Regions from separate parts of the Bacillus sp. Brlt_9 genome, predicted to be linked through region 1. Evidence: predicted binding sites of a transcription regulator. Region 1 holds the regulator's gene; each other region holds the start of a gene.

The links. The regulator NrdR, encoded in region 1, represses ribonucleotide reductase genes. The targets are predictions, from matches to a motif close to AACACNATATATNGTGTT.
Region 2: a site for NrdR is predicted at 4,136-4,153, ahead of nrdI (class Ib ribonucleoside-diphosphate reductase assembly flavoprotein NrdI). Genes of this name have one in related genera too.
Region 3: a site for NrdR is predicted at 2,345-2,362, ahead of VF726_RS19375 (anaerobic ribonucleoside triphosphate reductase). Genes of this name have one in related genera too.

Annotation. Positions count from the first base shown of each region.
Region 1 covers NZ_JAYJLO010000002.1:276,570-282,196, reverse strand. Annotated here, with positions in the region: gene VF726_RS07700 (replication initiation and membrane attachment family protein) at 1-1,364, opposite strand, end outside; gene nrdR (transcriptional regulator NrdR) at 1,518-1,979, opposite strand; gene speD (adenosylmethionine decarboxylase) at 2,265-2,648, opposite strand; gene VF726_RS07685 (glyceraldehyde-3-phosphate dehydrogenase) at 3,037-4,065, opposite strand; gene coaE (dephospho-CoA kinase) at 4,175-4,777, opposite strand; gene ytaF (sporulation membrane protein YtaF) at 4,831-5,463, opposite strand; gene mutM (DNA-formamidopyrimidine glycosylase) at 5,536-5,627, opposite strand, start outside.
Region 2 covers NZ_JAYJLO010000001.1:219,481-225,107, forward strand. Annotated here, with positions in the region: gene queE (7-carboxy-7-deazaguanine synthase QueE) at 1-458, shown strand, start outside; gene queF (preQ(1) synthase) at 477-974, shown strand; gene VF726_RS01165 (YkvS family protein) at 1,030-1,215, opposite strand; gene VF726_RS01170 (hypothetical protein) at 1,481-1,636, shown strand; gene VF726_RS01175 (histidine phosphatase family protein) at 1,725-2,327, shown strand; gene VF726_RS01180 (GNAT family N-acetyltransferase) at 2,363-2,941, opposite strand; gene VF726_RS01185 (hypothetical protein) at 3,187-3,381, shown strand; gene VF726_RS01190 (hypothetical protein) at 3,409-3,726, shown strand; gene nrdI (class Ib ribonucleoside-diphosphate reductase assembly flavoprotein NrdI) at 4,203-4,562, shown strand; partial or broken gene VF726_RS01200 (ribonucleotide reductase N-terminal alpha domain-containing protein) at 4,549-5,627, shown strand, end outside.
Region 3 covers NZ_JAYJLO010000004.1:565,635-571,261, reverse strand. Annotated here, with positions in the region: gene VF726_RS19395 (glycosyl hydrolase family 18 protein) at 1-627, opposite strand, end outside; gene VF726_RS19390 (acyl-CoA thioesterase) at 737-1,156, shown strand; gene VF726_RS19385 (HesB/YadR/YfhF family protein) at 1,184-1,474, opposite strand; gene plsY (glycerol-3-phosphate 1-O-acyltransferase PlsY) at 1,583-2,179, opposite strand; gene VF726_RS19375 (anaerobic ribonucleoside triphosphate reductase) at 2,405-4,261, shown strand; gene nrdG (anaerobic ribonucleoside-triphosphate reductase activating protein) at 4,258-4,710, shown strand; gene VF726_RS19365 (response regulator transcription factor) at 4,729-5,406, shown strand; gene VF726_RS19360 (S1C family serine protease) at 5,609-5,627, shown strand, end outside.

The sequences.
Region 1 (5,627 bases):
CGTTCATCATCTAACGTACTTGCATCTTTTTTCTTACTTACATCTTTCTTCACTGTTTCTTTCGATTGTTCTTTCGGCTCTTCTTTCAGCCAATCTGGTACCATTTCTTGTCGTACCGTTTTCTTCGACGTACGACCTTTTTTCTTCGTCTCAGCCCACTCTTGATATTGACGATTCTCTTCTTTCGCTAATGCCATTGCTTCAGCTACTGTACCTACCTTTTTACGTGCCCAATGCCCAGCAATCTTCTCCACATACGTTTTCGCAAGTTTCATATCCGAGCGTAGCATAACGTAATAAATAAGTACATTCACAACACCTGGCGCTAACTTTTGATTAATCATTACATCTTCAACAATTTGCAAGTCAGCCTTTGTCGCCTCTGCACCGCCAGAGATTTCTTTCAGTAGTTGTTTTGGTGAGATTTCCTCTAGCTGTTTGATTAACATCTCTTCTTGCGTAGAAGGCTCTTTCTCTTTCATCATACGTGCAGCGTGAGGCTGTACTCTTTCACTTAATACAGGTAACGCTTGACCGTTTTCGAACTGATACCAATCACGTGCTCCTTTTCTAAGCCTTTCGACATCAATTGTCTGCATCTCTGTCATCGCACCAAGAACGATATTTTGCATTGATAACACATCTACATCATACACGTAAGCAAGTGTAATGACACATTCTCGCACTTGATCTGTAATCGCCTTTTTAGGGACAAGAGCCGACAAGCCATCTACAAATAAGGAGAAATCAAAGAAATCATTCCAAACTTTTGGAGCGTCTCCCTTTTCATTACTTGGCATTGCTGTCGTTTTTGGAATACGAAGGTCTTCCTGCGCATGCTCAAGCTGTCCTGGATTAAACGAACCAAACACATCATTAAAAGAACGCGTCACATTTTCATAAGATACAAAATCAAATTCTTCTTCTAAGAAATATTGCTTTACTTGATTATATTTTGTCCGACTCAATCGATTGTATAAAAAGATACTTAAAACAATGTCATCAAAAAACTGCTTCGGAGATAAAGGTGGTTGCAGCTCATATATAAACATTCGAATATCTTTTTCTTTCTTAATATATACTTTCAAAAGCCCAATTGCCTCTAACTTTACTCGTTCCTCATATACTTCGGGAAGTTGCATTTGCATGGTCACCATAAGGGAATGATGCGTATTCTCTTTTCCAAACACACGGTCTTGCTCTAACTCTCCCCATAGCGTCATGTACAAGCTAAAAGCTCTACTACCTATTAACGGCTGATACAACATCGTTAACACTTTTCGGTCGTAATTATGCAATAACCCTTTCGCACTTACTTTATAACGATCAATTGGCAATAGCTCCATCCATGACTGTTTTTCCATTCTTGCTTTTCCTTTCCTCTCATCCAATCTATCCTCTACTTCATTCGTTCTATCTTCATTATATAATTCCTTAGCGAAAAAGAGCTATTAGCTTACGCCTCTAGCTCTCTTATCTCATTACTTACGGTATGTAAAGAGAATACAATACAGCTTCTACTCTCTTTCTTTTTGCAGTATATCTTTTAATTCTTCAATAAATACATTTAAATCTTTAAATTGGCGATATACAGAAGCAAAACGCACGTAAGCAACATCATCGATATCACGCAGTTCTTCCATAACAATTTCACCAATCATATCACTTTTCACTTCTGATATACCTAAATTACGAAGTTCACGTTCCACACTTTGAGTTACTTCTTCTAATTGTCTTAAAGATACCGGTCTTTTTTCACATGCTTTAATTAAGCCACGTAAAATCTTTTCTTTATTAAACTCTTCTCGTGTACCTTCTTTTTTTACAACGATAAGAGGTGACTCTTCTACTCTTTCAAATGTCGTAAAGCGACTTAAACAGCTTTCACACTCTCTCCTTCTTCGAATAGAGCGCCCCTCGTCTACCGGACGCGAATCTAACACTCTTGTACCATTATGAGAACAGGATGGACAACGCAATATATTCACTCCTTTACACTATACTCTTTATTTTTTCTCTACTTACTTCATCTGACAATATATATACATTATTATATAACTCATTCTAACTCTCTTACCACTTTAAGTTGAAGCGCATTATTTTATCATCTCGTTTTCAAAAATAAGATGGTAGATGAAATGCTGCCTTATTCGTAAGAGGTCCATTTATTCAACTAACGAGTACGTTATATTTTCCCTTTTTTATAAACTAAAAAAGAGGTGCATTATACACCTCTTTACATTTTAAATCAATTATGTTCTTTTTTAAAGAGCTTTTGTTTCTCTCTGCTTAATTTCGAAGCTACCAGTGCCTCGAGGAAGCTCGATGCTCTCACGCGTTTTCGCGTTTAAACCTTCTGCAATATATTCTGCAGCAACATTTGGATCAATACGATCCCCACAAGTATAAACATCAATACTTGCGTAACCGTGCTCCGGAAAGCTATGAATTGTTAAATGTGATTCCGAGATAATTACTACTCCACTTACACCTTGTGGTGCAAATTTATGGAAAGCAACCTCACGTACTTCAGCACCAGCTCTTAGTGCTGCATCCACAAATAATTGTTCAATATACGGCATGTCATTAAGCTTGTCGAAATCGCAATCCCAAAGTTCAGCGATCACGTGACGACCCATCGTATCCATAGTATCCATTCTACAGTTCCCCCTTGTAAATTTATTCTAACTGTTCGAATTGAAAACTAATTTGCAATTTGGCTTGCTCCACTACCACGGGGGAAAGTTAGTCCAGAGAGGTCCTAACCCTTTAAGTAGTGACTACGTACCTCAGCTCTTAAGTTTACGAGTGTTAGTATACTTTGTTTATTTTCATTTTGCAACAACAGTTTTTTCGATTTTCTGTCATATTTTCCTCTTTACTTTTCCCTAAAAAAAATAAATGATTCACAAATACAGTAATCCCAACGTTTCGTGGTATGTCCACTTCCGAAAATATACTCCTATAATTTTTTTCCTTTTCAGAAAAAAATAAAAAAAAGAGGGCAAATATTCCCTTGCCCTCTCCCTTATTTACTTAAATATGTTGCACATTTTTTTGTTTCGCTAATTCGTCAACAACTAACGTTACAAGATCTACAACACGACGAGAGTAGCCCCACTCGTTATCATACCAAGCAAGTACTTTCACTTTACGATCACCCATTACCATTGTAGATAAACCATCAATGATAGCTGAATGTGTATTTGTATTAAAGTCAATAGATACTAAAGGCTCTTCACTGAATTCTACAATGCCTTTTAACGCACCGTTTGCAACAGTTTTGAATGCTTCATTAATAGCTTCAACTGTCACATCACGTTTTACATCTACTACTAAGTCAACAAGAGACACGTTTGGTGTTGGTACACGAAGTGCCATACCATGAAGTTTTCCGTTTAAGTGCGGAAGAACTTTTGCAAGCGCTTTCGCAGCACCTGTCGTTGTCGGAATGATTGATTGTCCGCAAGCACGTGCTCTTCTTAAATCTTTATGTGGGTTATCAATATTTTTTTGGTCATTTGTATAAGCGTGAACAGTTGTCATTAAACCGTTTTCAATTCCAAACTGCTCATCTAACACCTTAACAACAGGCGCTAAACAGTTTGTTGTGCAAGATGCATTTGAAATAACAGTATGTTTTGTAATATCTAATTGGTCTTCGTTCACACCAACTACAATTGTTACATCTTCATTTTTACCAGGCGCTGTTAAAATAACTTTTTTCGCTCCAGCTTCAACATGAAGAATTGCTTTTTCTTTTGAATTAAATTTACCTGTTGCTTCAATTACAACTTCAACACCTAAATCTGTCCAAGGCAATTCCTTTGGATCGCGGTTGTTTAAAAGGCGAATCATTTTCCCATCAACTAATAAATGATCTTCAAATGCTTCTACTGTTCCGTCAAACTTGCCGTGAACTGTATCATATTTAATTAAATGTGCTAACGTTTCAGATGGATAGCTTGCATTGATTGCTACAATTTCGAATGCGCTTTCTTTTATTGCCTGACGAAATACCATTCTCCCAATACGTCCAAATCCATTAATTGCCACACGAGTCATAATATGTTATCCCCCTTGAATGCGTTATACTATTTATCTCCAATCCCAATAATAGTATAACACAAAAAGGGGATATGTCACTAAGCATTTTCATTAATTTCACAATTTTTTAGTCAATAATGTTCCAATTCTTTAAAATCACCTGTAATTGTGTTTTCGTTCCCATAATTGTGCCATCATTATTTATCACTTCATCTGCATGTTTCACTTTTTCTTCTAACGGCATTTGAGATTGAATACGAGCTGTTGCTTCTTCTTCTGAAAAATTATTTCGTTTCATTAAACGTTCTAATTGCGTATGCGGCTTAACTGCTACAACTAATACGCGGTCAACAAGACTTGTTAAGTTGCTTTCAAATAAGAGAGGAATATCTAACACAACCGCTTGTGCACCTTCTTTTATGTACAGTTCCTTTTGCCTATTCATTTCCTCACGAACTGCAGGGTGAACAATTTTGTTTAACTGCAATCGTTTTTCTTCATTATAGAAAACAACACTTCCTAATTTTGGACGATCCAGCTCTCCATCTCCTTGTAATACTTCCGCTCCAAACACTTCTACTATTTGGTTATATGCTGGTTTTCCTCGCTCTACAACTTCTCTTGCAATAATATCCGCATCAATAACTGGTATACTCAGTTCACGAAACATTTGAGACACTGTACTTTTTCCACTTGCAATGCCTCCTGTTAATCCAATTACTACCGTCATCATAATCCTCCTCGCAATATAAAAGGCGCGAAACTAATGTTCCACGCCCGTACTTACATTTTCCAAATTCCAATAATAATGAGTAATACCCCAGGCAGGAATGTAAATTTTTGTAACCATTTCATATTTGATAAAACCGTTCCAAGTTTCATTCCAATAAATAAAAACAAAGAACTCATAACCGCAACTAATACAGCCATCATAGCAGGGGCATATCCTAATAAAGATGCACCAATTCCGGCACCGAACGAATCTATAGAAAGAGCGATACCAAGAAGCAATGCTTCTCCTGCAGAAATAGTGCCTGATTTATCAAAATCCGCCACAGTCGGTTTCCGTAAAATTTGAATCACTAGCCCGAGTGAAGCAATTTCTAATTTCCAAACTTTCTCCTCTTGCTTCGGTTCTTCTTTTTTCTCACTTCGAAAAAATTGGTATAATACCCAAATTCCGATTCCAATAAGAACAAGCCCACCGATACGCGTTGCGATAACAGGTGAAAATACTTTCGCGATCATATGTCCAATTCCCATTGAAACAAGCATAACAGCCGCTGAACACATTCCGATAATTATAATTGATCTTAGTGGAATTCTTACACTTCTCAAACCATATGTTAGCCCTACACTACAGCTATCTAAGCTTAATGTAAAAGCTAATAAAATAAGAGATAAATAAAGGTACATCGGTAAGCTCCTCCCTTATACATAGCTCTGCTGTATGTATATGACAAATGCCTATCCGATGTTATCTCTTTTCTATATTCTTGGCTGGCAAATCGGGCAGTAATGCGTTCCTCTTCCGCCAACAACTGTTTTTTCTAATATCGTACCGCAAGTTACACACGGTT
Region 2 (5,627 bases), on a different contig from region 1:
TGAAAAATATTGAGTTTCTCCTTTCTATATTAAAAGAGAATGGAATGCGAACGGCAATCGAAACGCAAGGGAGTAAATGGCAAGATTGGTTACTTCAAATTGATGAGATAACGATTTCTCCAAAACCACCAAGCTCGGCAATGAATACTGATTTTCAGAAGTTAGATGATGTAATTCAGAAACTAGCAGGAAAAGATATTAGTTTAAAGGTAGTAGTATTTGACGATTATGACTTCGAGTATGCAGTTAAGATGCATGAACGTTATCCAGATGTACCATTCTTCTTACAAGTAGGGAATGATGATACAAAAACTGTGGATGATGCAATGTTGATTAAAAAGCTATTAGATAAGTATGAGTGGCTTATTGAAAAAGCGGTTAACTGTAAAGAAATGAATAATGCAAAAGTATTGCCGCAGCTTCATGCGTTAGTATGGGGAAATAAACGCGGAGTATAATGAGAAGGGATGTTTAAAATGGCAGGAAGATTAGATGAAGATTTAAAAGATGTAACATTATTAGGAAATCAAAATACAAAATATTTATTTGAATATAGCCCAGAAATTTTAGAGGTATTTGATAACAATCATCCAAACCGTGATTATTTTGTTAAATTCAATTGTCCTGAATTTACAAGCTTATGTCCGAAAACAGGCCAACCAGATTTTGCAACAATTTATATTAGCTACATTCCAGAACAAAGAATGGTAGAGAGTAAGTCTTTAAAGCTATATTTATTTAGTTTCCGCAATCACGGTGACTTCCACGAAGATTGCATGAACGTTATTATGAATGACTTAATTAAATTAATGGATCCACGTTACATTGAGGTATGGGGGAAATTCACACCACGTGGAGGGATTTCAATTGATCCTTACTGCAACTACGGTCGCCCAGGAACGAAGTATGAACAAATGGCAGACTACCGCATGATGAACCATGATTTATATCCAGAAACAATTGATAATCGTTAATATATAATAGAAAGAAAGGATCTGTATGCCATACAGATCCTTTCTTTCTATTATATTATGCATTTTGATTAATGACAGTATAGTTTTTATGACTTACAACTGTAAGAGGTTCCATATCTAGTTCTCTAAAATTTTCCATAATTGTTATATCTACAATAACGGAGTTTTGATTTACTTTTTGAACACGGCCTTGCATTCCACCTTTAAATTCAATGATATCTCCAGTTTCTGCGATCTGCATAAGCAACTCTCCTTGTTACAGTTTTCCCAAAAAAGAATAATTTTGGTTTTTTTTTTATTTCCTCTTATTTTGAACCATATTGTCCAGTTTGTAAATGTTTCCAAAGTAAAAATTCGAAAAATATTCACATTTTGTAAGAAAATATGCAAGAACGCCATGTTAATAGAAAAAAGAACGGTTTAAATGCAGACATCTTTATATAGGGGTATAATAAAAAAATATACAATAACCTACTAAAGTAGGAGAAATTAGAGGCGGTAAAATGATGTTTGAATTTGTGGGGAGTGTTATAGCGTTAACTTTGTTTTTATATTCTTATATACATTTAAAAAAGATTCGTCATCATGAAACGACTACATATTTTGATGGGATGGATGGCGTACATGCTGGGCTCACGTATGAGAGTGGCGGGGATATGTAAAGCTGTATAACTTTCTTTTTTTGCGTGGTATGATATGTAAAAATAGTACATAATAGAGTTCGTAAGTGATGAATGGAGAGTGAAGAGAATGAAGATTTCTTTTATTCGTCATGGTCGCTTAGATCGTACTATAGAACCAATGACGGTTACATCCTTTCATGAATGGATGAAAGGATATGACTTACATACTATAACAGAAAAAGCACCTATACCAATGGAAACAAAGGAAGCGGTTGAAGCAGCAAAATTGATTGTAACGAGTGATCAAAGATGTGCTGTACAGTCAGCAGCTGAATTAGTGGATTCTTTATCTTTTATGCAAAATTCTCTTTTTAGGGAAGCTGAAGTTCCGAAGAGTTTTTATGCTCCAAAATGGTTGAAGTGTAAACCTAACGTATGGATGTTTATCGGACGAGCAGTATGGATACTTGGTTACCATAAAAATGTTGAGTCTTATAAGCAAGTAAGGGAGAGAGCAAAGCAAGCAGCTTACTTGTTACACCGTTACGCTCTCGTACATGGAAGTGTTGCTCTTATAGGTCATAATTATGTGAATGTAATGATTGGTGCGGAACTGAGAGCGATGGGGTGGTCTGGTGCACCTATTTTGCACAGAGAGCCATGGGGATGTACAACATATACGTTTCACGAGGCGATGAATGGAAATGTATTAAATACGAATTTAACATAAAAGCACACGATGTATATAAATCGTGTGCTTTCTTTTTAAGATATAGAAATTTTGATGTTTAATGGTTTTACGAGATGTGCATAAGGTTCGCCTACGAGCATAACAATTTGGTCTTTTTTGTAACCTAGTTTTTCGTATAGTGAATAGGCACGTTTGTTTTCTAAATTGACAAGTAATGCGATTTTTTCATGCTCCTTTTCGGTTGCATGGATTTCAGCAGCTTCAATTAATTTAGAACCGATTCCTTTTCCGCCATATGCACTTGAAACTGATAATGTATCAATGTAATATTCATCAAGCTCAGCTTCTTTTTCTAACGTAATTGATTTATCTTTATGTAATTCTCTTAAGTGATGTACAATTGGTGCATCAAGCGTTGTTGCTTCGCTACCGTGATAAGCGACAATAACTCCAACTGCATCCCCGTCTTGCTCATATACAAAACAGTTTTCATAGCTCAGTCGATTTCTCTCTTTTGAGAACCATGTTTCAAGTCCTAGTAATACTTCTGTCTCAACTGTGCTACCTGTGATTTTTTCAGCAATTTCATGCAGAGCGTTATACAATAAAGGTGCTACCAGTTTCGCATCTGTCTTTTTTGCTTTCCGAATCATAGTATCCCTCCTAGTTCTATTTATATATTGTAGCATAGTGGTATGGAACTTTGCATAATTGAATGTCGAAATGATTGATATAGAGAAGTAGCTATGTTAGTATATGATATTTAGTGGACATATAGTAAAGTGATATCGTTTGCGAAATAATGAAAATGAAATGAAGGTATAGCACCTGGATAATTTTACAGTTGTTGACCTATAGAATATACGATAAAATAAAATATTGCATAGAGGTGAAATACATGGATGAACAATTAGCAAATGCAATTTTGGATCAGCTGAAAAATGGTGAAATAAAGGAGTATGTTGCGACGAAAGATGTATTTTATACGTTCAGGAAAGTTGTAGTTAGTCGTGAAGATTTTAAACATATTATTGGGAATGCACAGCGCGGCGGACAGGTCATTTATACATATTCAGAAACGCCACGTTCGTAACTAGAAGAATTATAGGGGAGGAGAATTATGGGCGATTTTAAACAAGGCATATTACCGCATTGGGATTATATGTGGAAAGATAGAGCGGGCAATAGGTTTATGGGGATGGTCATGTATCCAGAGAAACGCAAGTGTTCAACAAAAATGCTCCAGAAAATAAAAAGAGCATATGAAGAGGCTGTAGAAATTAAAGTAACTGTACAAGTTCAACATACATATCAGTACGTAGAAGGAATGATTGTGTACTTTGATGAAGAGGCTCCTGTATGTACAATGATTGATAAAGATGAAAATCCACATCATATATTTGTAAAAGATATTTTGCGCATTGAGCACTCTGAATAATCTTTTCATAAATAAATTGAATTTCCATAATAATAATCTTTTTCTATAATAGTTATCTTTTAGTATGTAACGCGAACCGAAAGTATATGTATAATATTTAATAAACTAAAATTGATAAATGTAATCGTTTTTTAGAACAGATTATCGTTTCATGTCTGTTCTTTTTTGCGTGATGCTGGAGAAATATATTCCTCCAGCATTTGCCGTTTTATGACAAAATATATTGGTAACTTTTTTAAAAATAAGGTTAAATTCGTTGACAACTTTTTTGAAAAGCACTTTATTGACATGAGTTTTAGAATGTTGTTTCATAGTCATTGTATTGAAAAAAATCGACTGTCTTGTCGAAAAGTAAAAGTTAAAAAAAGAAAGAATTTATACATATATCTTGTGTCTTATTTTGAAACGTAATACAATATATAGAGAAATCAAGAAACAACATACAGAGAGTATAGATTGGAGAGGGAGGGTCGGAAATGTTAGTTGCATATGATTCTATGACAGGAAACGTGAAGCGTTTCATTCACAAATTAAATATGCCGGCCGTTCAAATTGGTGAAGATCTAGTAATAGATGAAGACTTTGTTTTAATTACGTATACAACAGGTTTTGGCAATGTACCAGAACGTGTTTTAGAATTTTTAGAGCGCAATAATGAAAAATTAAAAGGCGTATCTGCAAGCGGCAATCGTAACTGGGGAGACATGTTCGGTGCAAGTGCTGACAAAATTTCTGCTAAATATGAAGTGCCTATTGTATCAAAATTTGAGTTATCAGGAACAAATAACGATGTAGAATATTTTAAGGAAAGGGTGCGGGAGATTGCGACACATTGAACTGAATAATGAAATCACGCAAATGCAGGACGGTTTTTATCAGCTTCATAAAGATAAAGAGGCATTAGAAGTCTTTATGGAAGAAGCTAGAGAGAATACCGTTCATTTTAATAGCGTGGCAGAGCGAATGGAGTATATGAAAGAACATGATTACTATTACAACGTTCTGGACGAGTATAGCTTGGAGGAAGTAGAAGAGGTATATAACATCGCTTATGGTGAAAACTTCGAGTTCCAATCTTATATGGCAGCATCTAAGTTCTACAAAGATTATGCGTTAAAAACAAATGATCAAAAACAATACTTAGAAAGCTATGAAGATCGTGTAGCAATTGTTTCATTATACTTAGGACGCGGTGATGTTGCGAAGGCAAAACACTTCGCAAGCATGATTGTAAAACAAAACTACCAACCAGCGACACCAACCTTTTTAAATGCGGGACGAAGCAGAAGAGGAGAAATGGTGTCTTGTTTCTTGTTAGAGATGGATGATAGCTTAAATTCAATCGGCTTTAACATTAATACTGCAATGCAATTATCGAAAATCGGCGGAGGAGTAGCTTTAAACTTATCTAAGCTACGCGCACGCGGTGAGCAAATTAAAGGTATCGAAAACGCAGCAAGTGGTGTAGTACCTGTTATGAAATTGCTTGAAGATTCGTTTTCATATGCGAATCAACTTGGCCAACGAAAAGGTGCCGGGGCAGTATACTTAAACATTTTCCATTGGGATATTATTGAATTCCTTGATACAAAAAAAATAAATGCCGATGAGAAGAGCCGTATTCAGTCTCTATCAATCGGAATTATCGTTCCAAGTAAGTTCTTTGAGCTTGCTGAGAAAAACGAACCTTTCCATGTTTTCGCGCCTTATACGGTGTATAAAGAATATGGCAAGCATTTAGATGATATTGATATCGATGAAATGTACGATGAATTAATGAGCAATCCGAAAGTGAAGAAGAAGCCGCTAGATATTAGTGCACGTGATATGCTTATTAAAATTGCTATGATTCAACTTGAGTCTGGTTATCCGTACTTAATGTTTAAATCAAATGCAAATAA
Region 3 (5,627 bases), on a different contig from region 1:
GTACTTCTCAGCTGTTTGCAAAATATTTGTAATGAATTTGTTTTGAATTGTTGCGTCCCGTAAAATAACTGATGTCAGATCGGCACTGAAATTTCCATTTTCGATGTTCGTAATAACGAGCATAGGAATGGTGTTGCCTTGCGTTGCGATATTAGCGATTTTAGCTGTTTCCGTTGGTTCTTTTAACGTACCATCTCTTTTTGCCTCGAAACTGAAATAAGCTAAGTATGTTAAAAATGGATTAATAGCACGCGTAGCATTAACTAAACTTTCTTTAATAGGTATAGTTGAAGGTTGTAAATAAGCGATGGATTCTACTGCTCGTTTCGTCCCTTTCGGTATATATAATTGCTGTCCAACGTGGAGAATGGATTTTAAAGATAAGTTATTCACTTTAGCTAAACTAGCGAGAGGAACGTTATATGTTTGAGAGATCCGATACAGGCTATCGCCAGGCTGTACATAATAATTATTCCCTTTCGTATTCACAATCAGCGCCTGACCAACAACGAGTGTTTCAGCTGGATTTAGTCCGTTGTCCTTTACTATTTCGTCAGGTGTTGATCCATATTTTGAGGCCAAGCTATATACGCTATCACCGCTACGAACAGTTACAATTTGAATCATATGCTTGCTCCTTTCAGGAAAAGATTCACTGTTTTTATTTTATTTTTGATTCCGCTGTATTATGATTAAATGTATGCAAGGTAGTAGAAGTGAAAGAAGGCGAGTACATATGTTTGTAGCAGAACATGAAGTTGAAATCCGTTATGCGGAAACAGATCAAATGGGTGTTGTTTACCATTCAAATTATTTGGTGTGGCTTGAACTAGGCCGTACGAAACTTATACAAGATTTAGGGTTTTCATATGTTGAAATGGAGAAAGAGGGAATTATTTCTCCTGTGTTAGATTTGCAAATTTCGTATCGTAAAGCGATGCGTTACGGTGAACAAGCAATTGTGAAAACATGGGTGGACACTGTGAGCCCCCTTCGCGTTGTATATGGTTATGAAATATATAATGGTGAAGGTGAGCTTTGTATTACTGCAAGTACGACGAATATTTGTGCGAAAAAAGAAGGGTTCCGCCCTGTGTCATTTAAAAAGTTATATCCTGAGTGGTATGCGAAATATGAGGAAATTAAGAAAAAATAAAAAAGCGTGGCAGATGCCACGTTTTTTTTATTTTTCATAATTAAATTGAGGGAAATCATCACCGTCGTTAAATGTAACAGATAAATTATGTCCATCGAAGAACCACTCATCATCGCCTTCAATAAAGAAGTTAATACCTTCTTCTTGAGTTTGAACAGCAGGATGTGCAGGATCATCTTTACGAATACCTAAAGAAAGTCCCTTTTGCACTGTACTGCAACCGCCGTATTGTACGAAAAGGCGTAGTGTTTCACCCGATTGTAAGTTTAATTCGTTTTTATACCATTGTGCTGCTTCTTTTGTTACGGAAAGATTCATGTATAGTTCCTCCAAATTATGTTGCTTTTTCTTTAGTATAAAAAATAACGCAAAAAGACGCTATTAATATGCTTCACGTTTTCTTTTTGCGTTATGTGGGTTACGATCTTATTTTTGCTTTTTTGAAAAGTTTGCTTTCGGTTCAGTTTTATTTATAATTCGTCCGATATTTGCACGGTGTTTATAAATAACCATACCTGCTAATAAACACATCGCAATAATGAAGATTTTATCCCCGCTAACAATTGATGCAATAACAGCAACGACGGCTGTTACCATAGAAGAAAGTGATACGTATCTTGTTGTAAATAAAAGGCTGAAAAAGACAACAGCTAATATTGCAAAAACAACTGGTGAGTAGCATAATAGCACGCCAGCAGAAGTTGCAACTGCTTTACCACCACGGAATTTCGCGAAAATCGGATACACATGTCCAAGAACAGCTGCTAATCCGAACCATAGTGGGTGAACATCTAATCCGAAAATAATCGGTAGACTTGTTGCTAATGTACCTTTTAAAATGTCAGCAATTGTAACGATAAAACCTGCTTTTTTCCCTAGTGTGCGGAATGTATTTGTTCCGCCTAGATTACCGCTTCCGTGCTCACGAATGTCAATTCCATAACCAATCTTTCCAACGACTAGTGCAAATGGAATCGAGCCAAGTAAGTAGGCAACGATAAATAAAAGATATGTAGTAACCATAAGTTCAGTCTCCTTTATTCAAATGTGTTGATAAAGGGTAAAAAGAGTTTTTCCCGTATATTGTACCATACATTTGTAAAGAGCACATTTCTTTTTTGTAAATGAAAAATTCATTATTTCGTGAAAAAAATTTCACAGGAACGTTACATTTCTTACAGAAACAATCAGACTATATGTAGTAACATTTTAATCGAAAGACAACAACATATTGGTGGAGGGTTATAAATGTTACAAAAAAATACACGTGGAGAAGAATTAATGAGAGTGTTTGAGACGATTGTCCACGGCAATGAACAGGATTTAATGCAAGAAAATGCAAATGTAGATGGCCGCTCTCCGATGGGAGTAATGGGAACGTTCGCATCTGAGAGTGCGAAATATTATGCTGTTGAAAATTTATTGTCAGATCAAGTGAAAAAAGCGATAAATCAAAATATATTATATCCACATGACTTAGACTTTTATGCGACGGGAACGACGACTTGTTCGCAAATTCCGTTAGCGCAAATGCTTGCGAACGGTTTTCATACCGGACATGGGCATATGAGACAACCGCAAGACATTAAAAGTGCATTGGCCCTTTCATCTATTATTTTTCAAGCGAATCAAAATATGCAGCACGGTGGTCAATCGTTTGCACTCTTTGATATAGATTTAGCTCCGTATGTGAGAAAAACAGTAGCGAGACATAAGAAACGATTGCAGTCATATCCGCTTACGAAAGAACAAATAGAAGAGTTTGCATGGAAAGAAACAGAAAATGATACGTATCAGGCGTGTGAAGCTTTCATTCATAATTCAAATAGTATGCACAGTAGGGGCGGGGGACAAGTACCGTTTATTTCTATTAATTATGGAACAGACACATCAAAAGAGGGACGGTTATTAGTTAGACAGCTTTTAAAAGCGACACAAGCTGGTCTTGGTAAAGGGGAAACACCAATTTTTCCAATTCAAATTTTTAAAATGAAAAAAGGTGTGAACTTTGAAGAATGCGATCCGAACTACGATTTATTTGAATTAGCGTTAGAGACAACGGCTGAACGATTGTTCCCTAACTTTTCATTTTTAGATGCGCCATTTAATGCAGTGCATTATGATGGGCGACCGGAAAGTGAAGTGTGTTACATGGGATGTCGTACGCGTGTTATGTCTAACATACACGGAGAAGAAACAGCGATTGGAAGAGGGAATTTATCATTTACGTCTATTAACTTAGTGAAACTAGCGCTCATTAGTGGTTCAAAGGAAGCTTTTTTTGAAGCGTTAAATTACTACTTAGATTTAGGAATCCAGCAATTATTAGAGAGATTTGAGTATCAATGTACGAAGCGAGCAAGAGATTTTCGATTTTTATATTCACAAGGTGTATGGCGCGGTGGCGAAAAGTTACAGCCTGAAGATTCTGTAGCATCCATTTTAAAGCAAGGGACGTTAAGTCTTGGTTTTATCGGTCTTGCGGAATGTTTAGTAGCTTTAACAGGAAAACATCATGGAGAAGATGAAGAATCATGGAAACTCGGGTACGAAATTATTTCCTTTATGAGAGATAGAATGGATAAAGCGACAGAAGAACATGAACTGAATTTCTCAATCATTGCAACTCCTGCAGAAGGGTTATCAGGGAAGTTTGTGAAAAAAGATAGGGAAGAATTTGGCGTGATTACCGGTATAACGAACCATAATTATTATACGAATTCATTCCATATCCCAGTTTATTATAACATTCAAGCGATAAAAAAAATTCGTTTAGAAGGACCTTTCCATGCCTTATGTAACGGGGGACATATTACGTATATTGAATTAGACGGAGCAGCTATGCATAACAAACAGGCGTTAAAACAAATTGTACAAGCGATGGCAGATCATGGCGTTGGGTACGGTTCAATTAATCATCCTGTAGACCGTTGTAAGTGCTGTAGTTATCACGGAGTCATTGGAAATGAATGTCCAAGTTGCGGAAATGAAGACGAGGCTAATATAGAAAGAATTCGCCGTATAACAGGATATCTTGTAGGCGATATGTCGAAGTGGAATAGTGCAAAACGTAGTGAAGAAATGGATCGGGTGAAGCATAAATGAAAGTGATGAACATCATTCATGATAGTGTAGTAGACGGGGAAGGGTTGCGGACAGTCGTGTTTTTTGCGGGCTGTCCGCATCGTTGTTTCGGTTGCCATAATCCTAAATCGTGGAATATTTGTAATGGAACTGAAATGGCAGTAGAAGAAATTGTGAAAGAGATTGCAAGTAATCCATTAACTGATGTAACATTTTCAGGTGGAGATCCATTTTTTCAAGCTGCTGAAGTGAAAAAAGTAGCAAAAGCAGTGAAAGATATGAAAAAAAATTTATGGATGTATACAGGTTATACGTTAGAAGAGATACAGAGTTCTCAAAATAATGATATGATAGAGTTGTTACATTATGGGGATGTTTTAGTCGATGGAAGATTTGAAATCGAGAAAAAAGATTTAACACTTCCATTTCGCGGAAGCTCCAATCAACGTATTATTCGATTGAAAGAGTAAAAAGGCGGGATAGATTATATGAATAAAACAGTATTACTAGTTGAAGATGAAAGAAGATTACGTGAAATTGTTAGTGATTATTTTCGTAATGAAGGCTTTGAAGTAATCGAAGCAGAAGACGGAAAAAAAGCGTTAGAGTTATTTGCAGAGCATGAAATTGATTTAATTATGTTAGATATTATGTTACCTGAAATAGATGGATGGTCTGTGTGTAGACGAATTAGAAAAGAATCAGCAGTACCTATCATTATGTTAACAGCACGTTCAGATGAGGATGATACATTACTAGGGTTCGAATTAGGTGCAGATGAGTACGTAACGAAACCTTTCAGCCCGAAAGTGTTAGTAGCTCGAGCGAAGACGTTATTAAAACGTGCGGATGGCGTGGTAGGAGTAGCGGAAGAAAATGCTATGTCTTTAGCTGGAATAGAAGTGAATCGTCTATCTAGAACTGTTTTAGTAGATGGAGAAGAAATTATATTGACGCATAAAGAGTTTGAACTTCTTGTTTATTTAATGGAGAACAAAGGAATTGTGTTGTCACGTCAACATTTATTAGATCAGTTATGGGGATATGATTACTACGGAGATGACCGAACGGTTGATACTCATATTAAAAAACTACGAAACAAACTAGGAGATAAAGCGAAGCATATCGGTACTGTTATTCGAGTTGGTTATAAGTTTGAAGAATAATTGTAACGAATTGTGTACCTTAGCCTAGGGAAATGTCGATTTTATATCCTCTATTGCAGGTAGAATGTACAAAAAATACATTTCTTGTCTACAATGTTAGATAAGAGTATTTTTTTAATTGGATTTCACGATGAGTTCACAAGAAGGACACAAAACGTGACTATACTGAAAATACGAATTCACCAGAGAGGGGAAATAAAACATGGGATATTACGACGGAC